DNA from 2 places in the Fusobacterium sp. SYSU M8D902 genome. Region 2 is predicted to be linked to the other one. Evidence: riboswitches for the same ligand, from Rfam matches in the RefSeq annotation. Region 2 holds a riboswitch; the other holds the start of a gene.

Region 1 (4,440 bases), on a different contig from region 2:
TCAGATACATTCTATTCAGAAAGAGCTTATGAAAATATTGAGATAGTTGACAGAATAGGAAGTGGAGATGCTTATGTAGCAGGAGTACTATATGGAATCCTACACTTTAATGAGGCAGAAAGAGCAATGAAATATGGAAATGCTAACTCTGTTTTAAAGAATACGATAGTTGGAGATATTTCTTGTGCTGATTCAACTCTTGTAGAGAGCATTATAGCAGACCATGACAATGGAAATACATCTGAGATGAACAGATAATTAATATTTAACTAAAAATAATTTAACAATATAGCAGGAGGGAACTACTTTTGATACAGGGTAGTTTTTTCCTGTTTTTTGGAAAATTGAAGATTTTTGAAGTAAAATTATTAAAATAAATCTGAAAATATGTTATTATAAGATAGAAGGTAATAAAAGAAAGAGTTTATATCAGGAGGAAGTAAGTTGAGTGAAAAATCAAAGGTTCCAGCTATAGATAAAGCAGATAAGATATTTAACTATTTATACTATAAATACTCTGCAACTCAAAGTTCCATAGCAAAAGATTTGGGACTTTCTAAAGCTACAGTGAATAGATTGTTAGAAGTATTGACAAATTTGAAATATTTAAATTTTGAGGATAAAGAGTATACATTGGGAGAAAAATTTTACTTTTTTTCAAATAGAAATGAGAAATATACTCTCTTGAAGAATGTAACCTATCCATATTTAGAAGCACTTTCATTGAAGTTTAAAGAGACATTTAAGTTAAGCGTGTTGGATAATGATAAGATAAGAACCATTTCAACTGTTGAGAGTAGTGATATAATAAAGGTTTCAGTTTCAGAGAATGCAATATTTCCACTTCATGCAGGGGCAGCTAGTAAATTACTTATTTGCCAGTTAAGTGAAAATAGATTGAATAAACTTTTACCTAAGATACTCCCTAAGTATACAGAGAACACAATTATAGATAGAGAGATTTTAAAAAAAGCATTATTAAAAATCAATTTACAAAAAATCTCTTATGACAATATGGAACATTCCAATAATATAAAAGCAGTTGCTCTTCCAATATTAGACAATAGAAATAGAATTGTAGCAGCTATAAGTTGTCCATGTTTTCCAGATAATTTGACAGAGGAGAAGTTAAAATTAATAGTTGAAGAGATAAAAATAGCGTGTGAAGAGATAGGTAAAAAATTAGATTATTTTATAAAATAGATACAAAAAACACTTCTAGATAGTAGAGGTGTTTTTTATTTATAATATCAAATAATTATAAAGTCCAAAAAACGATAAAGAAGCCCCTTCGGCCTCAGGACTTCTTTATACGTAGAAATTAAAATGTAATTTAAGGAAATGTCTTATGACAATATTATTATAGCATATATTTTGTTATTGTCAATAAATATTTTGTAAATCTAAATAAAATATTTTTTTTAATATCTCTATATATAAAATATATTGTACAAAAAACGGTAATTATAGTATACTTACAATATAAATTGAATAAAGATAGAGAGCAGAGGACAAGAGTAAGAGTATATAGCTTGGCAGGCGTTATGATACTTTGAAAGGGGAATTTGCTGAAGTAAAAAAGAGGGCTGAACTTTTTTATTGGCACTATAAACAATATTTATAGTGTTTGTCATTAGTTTCTAATGAAGTACTATCTAGAGGGATACTTAGTAGATTATCACAGTTCAGCTGTGATTTTTTTATTTTAAATTAAATTTTAGAGGAGGATTTTTATGATTAATGCAATATGGTGTGGTTTAATAGTGATTGGAATTTTAGTTGGGATATTTACTGGGAATGTACAGGCAGTAACAGATTCAGCTATCTCTAGTGCTAGTACAGCAGTGACACTATCTATGGAGATGATAGGGGTTATGGCTCTATGGCTGGGACTTATGAAGGTAGCAGAGGAAGCTGGAATGGTAAAAGCTTTAGGTAAGGCAATGAAGCCTTTAATGGTAAAATTATTTCCAGAAGTACCAGCAGATCATCCTGCAATGGGAAGTATAGTTGCAAATATGGCAGCAAACTTTTTTGGATTGGGAAATGCAGCTACTCCATTAGGAATAAAGGCAATGCAAGAGTTACAACTATTAAATGATAATAAAGATGAGGCGACAAACTCAATGGTTATGTTTTTAGCAATAAATACATCTTCAGTGACACTGATCTCATCAAGTACTATAGCTTATAGAGTGGCAGCAGGATCTGCAAATGCTACTGAAATAATAGCTCCAACAATAATAGCAACTATTGTTTCAACTATAGTAGCAGTAGTGTCTTGTAAGTTTTTAGAGAAATTACCAGCATATAGAAGAGAAAAAATATAAAAGAGATTGAAATAATATTAAAATTTTAGTAGAATTTAGGAGGAGAAATATGTTTGTAAGAATAATGGAGAGTATATCACTTTATGCAATTCCTTTAATTATATTAATAATAGTGGGATATGCTTACTTTGTAAAAAAAGTAAAGGTTTATGAAGTATTTTGTGAAGGAGCTAAGGAAGGTTTTAATACAGCTATAAGAATAATACCTTTTTTAGTTGCTATGTTAGTTGCTATAGGAATATTTAGAGCTTCTGGATGTATAGATATAATGTTGAAAGTATTAGATCCAGTATTCTCAATAATAGGTATGCCTGGAGAGGTATTACCAATGGCAATTTTAAGACCTCTATCTGGAGGAGGAGCTACAGGAGTTATGAATGATCTGATGATAACTTATGGACCAGATTCATTAATAGGTAGAATAGCTTCAACTATGATGGGATCAACTGAAACAACTTTTTATGTTCTTGCAGTATATTTTGGAGCAGTAAGCATAAGAAAAACAAGACATGCAGTATTAGCAGGACTATTAGCAGACCTAGCAGGATTATTAACAGCAGTATGGATTTGTAGAATTATGTTTGCATAAAAATATAATTTGGAGAAGAAGATGGTAAAATTAAAATGTTTTGTACTAGCTTTAGTTTTATTGACAGGTTGTAGTAATACACATATACCAGTTGATATTCTAAAAAATGAAGATGTAGCAGTAGAGGAAATCTCAACAGAAAATGAAGTGAAAGCACCGGGGCAAATATTAAATGAGCTGGAGAGTGAGTTTTACAAGGAAGATGAGGGTTCTGAAGAGGTAAAGAGTGAGTTAGTTGAACAGGAGAAAGTTGAACCAGTAGAAACGGTTGTTGAAGAGGTAAAAAATGAAGTAGTAGAGGTAAAGCCGGAGAAAAAACAGGAGGTTCAAGAGAAAAAAATCACTCAAACAAGGGAGCAAAGAGCAGTAGAAAGATTTGTTAACCTAGAGATGTTACAGTATAGCAATATAGGAATTAGTATTGTTGATTTACAGAAGGGAAAACAGGTGGCTTCATATAATGAGAAGAGAGCTGTAACTCCAGCATCAATAATGAAAGTGATAACATCATCTACAGCTATTCAGAAGTTAGGAGCAGATACAAAACTAGAAACAAAGCTACTATATGATGGAAAGATAGACCCTAAAGGGATATTGATAGGGGATATATATATAATAGGTGGTGGAGACCCAACTCTTGGATCTGATGGTGTAAAGATAGATAGAATGGCTTTTATAAATGATTGGATAGCCAAGATAAAATCAGCAGGTATAAAGGGAGTAAAAGGGGATATAATTGTAATAGATAATCTTTTTGGATATGTTGGAGTTGAAGAAAAATGGTTATTAGAGGATTTTGGAACTAGCTATGGACAGGGAGTTTATGGAATAAGTGTCTTTGACAACCTATATACTTTAACTTTAAATTCTGGAGAGAAAGGTGTTGAAATTTTAGAGGTAAAACCTAAGATTCCTGGATTGAAATTTGAAAATAGATTGAAGATATCACCAAAAGGACGTAGAGATTTTTCTGTTAGAGGTTTACCACTTGAGAACAAGAGAGTTTTGACTGGAGAGGTACCTAAGAACTCAAAGATAGTAGTACAGAGTGATATTCCTAATCCAGGATTATTTTTAGGTGAGTATTTAAAAAGTAATTTAAACTCAGCAAACATAAAGGTCAATGGAAAGGTAAAAACAGCTAGAGATACATCTAAAAGAGCTAAAAATCCGAAGATATTAGCTGTGACAAAATCTGCACCAATAAAAGAGATGGTAAGAACTCTATTAAAAAGAAGTGATAACCACTATACAGAACATCTATTCCAATTGTTAAAACTTCAAGATGTTAATATAGAGGAGTTTTGGAAAGAGAAGGGTATAGATACAAAGGTATTGAACATGGACGATGGAAGTGGATTATCAAGAGGTGATTATGTATCAGCAGAGTTATTGACAGGTATAGTAGCATATATGTATCAAAACTATCCTGCTTATATTAAATTACTTCCTAGAGGTGGTTATGAGGGTACAGTTCACGACTTTTTAAATCCTAAAAAGTTTGATGGAGAAGTGAGAATA
Region 2 (4,440 bases):
TTACACCTTTATTGATGGTTTTGATGTTAATTTTTATGATCAACTCTTTGAGATTGAAGGGGGCAGTAATAGGGTTGAATGCACTGTTCACACCAGATTTTGAGAAAATATTAAATCCGAGTATTTGGGTAGCAGCTTATGCACAGGTATTTTTCTCAACAACATTAGCTGTTGGAGTTATGATTGCTTATGGTTCATATGTTCCTAAGAAATGGGATGTTGTTAACAGTTCATTTATAACAGTTTTAGCAAATGCATCATTTGATATAATATCTGGAATAACAGTTTTTTCTACATTGGGATATTTGGTAAATAGTATGGGAGTTGAGTTTAACTCTTTTGGAAGTGGAGCTGGGATAGCTTTTATAGCCTTTCCAATAGCCATATCAGCAATAACAGCCAATCAATTTTTACAGGGAATTATTGGATTTATATTTTTCTTCTGTCTATTTATAGCTGGATTGTCATCAAGTATATCTATGCTAGAATCATTTGCAACAGGGGCTTTAGATAAATTCAAAATAAGTAGAGAGAGATTGGTTGGAGTGATCTCTTTAATAGGTTTGGTTGGAAGTGCAGCTTTCTCAACTTATGCAGGTTTTAACTATATATTGGATATAGTTGATTCCCATGTAGGAAACTATATAATAGCTACACTGGGGCTAGTTGAAACAGTTTTAGTATGTAGATACTATGGAATAGAGAAGATAAGAGAGGAAGCTAATGAATATTCTGATTTTGAAATTGGAAGATGGTTTGATATTCTATTAAAATATGTAACTCCTACCATTTTAGGAATAACAGTTATAACAAATTTAATAAAAGGTATTCAAAATTTAACACTTGGAAATCTTGTTTTTGGTTGGGGAACTATTCTATTGATGGTCATATGTGCAACACTTTTCTATAGAAGAGCTTGGGAGATGGAAAGAGGTGAATTGAAGTGAATATAAGTGCAATAGTGATGATGGTATTTGGTTGTTTTGTAGTATGGGGTGGACTATTGATGTCCATTGGTATAACTTTAAAAAAAGAGAATAAAAGAGATTAAAAGGAAATAAGGATGGAAAAGTTATTAGTGGGTAATAACTATGACCATCCTTATCTCATTTATATAAAATATTTAGGTTAGGGGCTAATTAATTTTTAGCTCTTTTTCTAGCTAAAAGAAGTAGGGTAATAACTCCAATGACTCCAACAGGAAAAGCTATTAACCAAGATTTAGTATAACCAATAATAACATATGATACGAAAGATATTGCTGCTACACTGAGTGCATAAGGTAGCTGTGTATATACATGGGCAACGTGGTTACATTGAGAACCAGCAGAAGCCATTATAGTCGTATCTGAAATAGGAGAGCAGTGATCTCCACACACAGCTCCAGCCATACAAGCTGAGATTGAAATAATCATCATCTGTGGATCATTTTCAAATACAGCAACAACTATTGGAATCAATATTCCAAAAGTACCCCAAGATGTACCAGTTGCAAAGGCAAGTCCACAACCAACTAAGAAGATTATAGCAGGTAACATATTTACAAGTCCACCAGCTACATTTTCCATAAGATGTGCTACATAAGGAGCAGCACCTAAACTATCAGTCATAGCTTTCAAGCTCCAAGCAAATGTTAAAATCAATATAGCTGGAACCATTGCCTTAAATCCATCTGGGATAGAATCCATACACTCTTTAAAAGTTAAAGATTTTCTAACAACATAGAATATAATTGCTAAGATTAAAGCAAACATACTTCCAATTGCAAGACCTTGTGAAGCAACACTATTTGAAAATGCTTCAATGAAATTAGTTCCTGCAAAGAAACCACCTGTATATATCATACCAGTGATACAGAATATGATTAAAAATATGATAGGAACTACTAGATCTAAAACACTTCCATGTGAATCTTTCTCACTTAACTCTTCTGGAGTAACAATCTCCCTTCCATCTGAGAAGAGATCTCCATTTAAAGCATTGAGTTCATGAGTTTTCATAGGTCCATAATCACTGTTTGAAACAGCAATCATAATCAACATAATTATAGTGAATAAAGCGTAGAAATTGTAAGGAATAGCCTTGATAAAAATAGCAAAACCATCCTCTCCTGGAACAAAACCACTAACAGCAGCAGCCCAAGATGAAACAGGAGCTATTATACATATAGGTGCAGCAGTGGCATCTATAAGATATGCCAATTTAGCACGAGATATGTTATGCTTATCTGTAATTGGATACATAACACTACCAACAGTTAAACAGTTGAAATAGTCATCAATAAAGATAAGACAACCTAAAATGATAGTAGCAAGTTGAGCTCCAACTCTACTCTTTATTTTTTTACTTGCCCAGATTCCAAAAGCCTTTGATCCACCAGCTTTATTCATCAAGGATACCATTGTTCCAAGAATAACCAAGAATATTATTATACCAACGTTATTTGAATCACTGAGAACTGCTATTAAACCATCATTTAAAACATGAAGTGTAACTTTTTCAAGATTAGCACCAGCATAAAGAACTCCTCCTGAAACAATTCCAATAAAAAGAGAACTATAAGCCTCCTTTGTAATCAAGGCGAGTACAATAGCGATAATTGGTGGAACTAATGCCCAAAATGTCCCGTATAAAGCAGGGGTATATTGAGTACCATTGTCAGCGAATAGACAAATAGAAAGGGTAAAAAATAATAAAAGAAATGAAAAAAACTTTTTAAAAAAATAATTGTTCACAAAACTTTCCTCCTCAACTGCTTAAAATTTGGGTTTTAATACATAGATAGCGAAAGTGATTTGCTAAGTGAACAAAAAAACTATAAAAACATTTCCATTCTGATAGCACTCCACTGATTTGTGACAGTCCGCCATATATTATATGACGTCCCAAGATATATAAACTTGTGCTTTTATACATCTTTCGGCAATTTCCCCTTTTCTTTAAAAGTGTGCACAAACATAGTCTTTTAAAGTAATAATGAAAACTGCAACCTCTATCTTTTCTTAGAACTCTTGATCTTATTTTAGATCTTTTATTTCTGAATGTCAATATAAAAATAAGAAAAAAAGTAAAAAAAATTTACAAAAAGTAGAGAGAAAGTATATTTTTCAAATAAAATTAAGCTTTTAAGGACTTTAAAAAGAGGAATATTTATGTTAAAATATTAAAAAAATATAATTGAAAATAGAGGGAGAAAAAATGGAAAATAAAAACGTAGTAGATGTATTATTAGAGCGTGGATACATCAAACAATTTACACATGAAGATGAAATAAGAGAAGCACTTGGGAAAGAGAAAGTTACATTTTATATTGGATTTGATCCAACAGCAGATAGTTTACATGTAGGTCACTTTATAGCAATGATGTTTATGGCTCATATGCAACAGCATGGACATAGACCGATTGCATTAGTTGGTGGTGGAACTGCTATGATAGGAGATCCTAGTGGAAGAACTGATATGAGACAGATGATGACAAAGGAAACAATAGCCCACAATGTTGCTTGTATAAAAAAACAGATGGAAAAATTCATTGATTTTACAGATGGAAAAGCAATTTTAGAGAACAATGCTGATTGGTTATTAGGATTAAATTATGTTGAGTTTATAAGAGATATTGGAGCACACTTCTCTGTAAATAGAATGTTGGCTGCTGAGTGTTTCAAGCAAAGAATGGAAGCTGGATTATCATTCTTAGAATTCAACTATATGTTAATGCAAGGTTATGATTTCTTAGTATTAAATAAAAAATATGGTTGTACAATGGAGCTTGGTGGAGATGACCAATGGTCAAATATGATAGCAGGAGTAGAGCTAATAAGAAAGAAAGAGCAAAAACAAGCTTTTGCAATGACTTGTACTCTTTTAACTAACAGTGAAGGTAAGAAAATGGGAAAAACTGCTAAAGGAGCATTGTGGTTAGATCCAGCTAAAACATCTCCATATGAGTTTTATCAATACTGGAGAAATGTTGCAGATGCTGACGTTGAGAAGTGTTTAGCACTATTGACATTTGTACCTATGGATGAAGTAAGAAGATTGGGAGCACTTGAAGGAGCAGAGATAAACCAAGCTAAGAAAGTATTAGCTTTCGAAGTTACAAAATTGATTCACGGAGAAGAGGAAGCTTTAAAAGCACAACAGGGAGCAGAGGGAGCATTCGGTGGTGGAGATATGAGCAATGTACCATCAATAGAGCTTTCAAAAGATAGAGTTGGAATGGAGTTACTAGACTTCTTAGTAGAGAACAAGCTTATAAAATCAAAGGGAGAGGGAAGAAAGCTAGTAACACAAAATGGATTGACAGTTGCTGATAATAAAGTTGCAGATTTTGCAATGAAGATAACAGATGAGCTATTTACAGATGGAGAATTTGTTTTAAAAATAGGTAAGAAAAAAATATACAGAGTAGTTTTAAACTAACAATAAGGTGGTTTTTTT

The links. Region 2 has a riboswitch for lysine ahead of ABNK64_RS09180 (Na+/H+ antiporter NhaC family protein). Riboswitches for the same ligand answer to the same signal wherever they lie in the genome.
Region 1: another riboswitch for lysine. It lies ahead of ABNK64_RS04470 (nucleoside recognition domain-containing protein); the one in region 2 lies ahead of ABNK64_RS09180 (Na+/H+ antiporter NhaC family protein).

Annotation. Positions count from the first base shown of each region.
Region 1 is NZ_JBEFNA010000007.1:30,411-34,850, reverse strand. Features, by position in the region: gene ABNK64_RS04480 (sugar kinase) at 1-258, shown strand, start outside; gene ABNK64_RS04475 (IclR family transcriptional regulator) at 445-1,203, shown strand; lysine riboswitch at 1,491-1,662, shown strand; gene ABNK64_RS04470 (nucleoside recognition domain-containing protein) at 1,734-2,330, shown strand; gene ABNK64_RS04465 (spore maturation protein) at 2,380-2,919, shown strand; gene dacB (D-alanyl-D-alanine carboxypeptidase/D-alanyl-D-alanine endopeptidase) at 2,941-4,440, shown strand, end outside.
Region 2 is NZ_JBEFNA010000028.1:3,898-8,337, reverse strand. Features, by position in the region: gene ABNK64_RS09190 (sodium-dependent transporter) at 1-947, shown strand, start outside; gene ABNK64_RS09185 (methionine/alanine import family NSS transporter small subunit) at 944-1,051, shown strand; gene ABNK64_RS09180 (Na+/H+ antiporter NhaC family protein) at 1,140-2,735, opposite strand; lysine riboswitch at 2,831-3,003, opposite strand; gene tyrS (tyrosine--tRNA ligase) at 3,199-4,422, shown strand; gene ABNK64_RS09170 (GNAT family N-acetyltransferase) at 4,439-4,440, shown strand, end outside.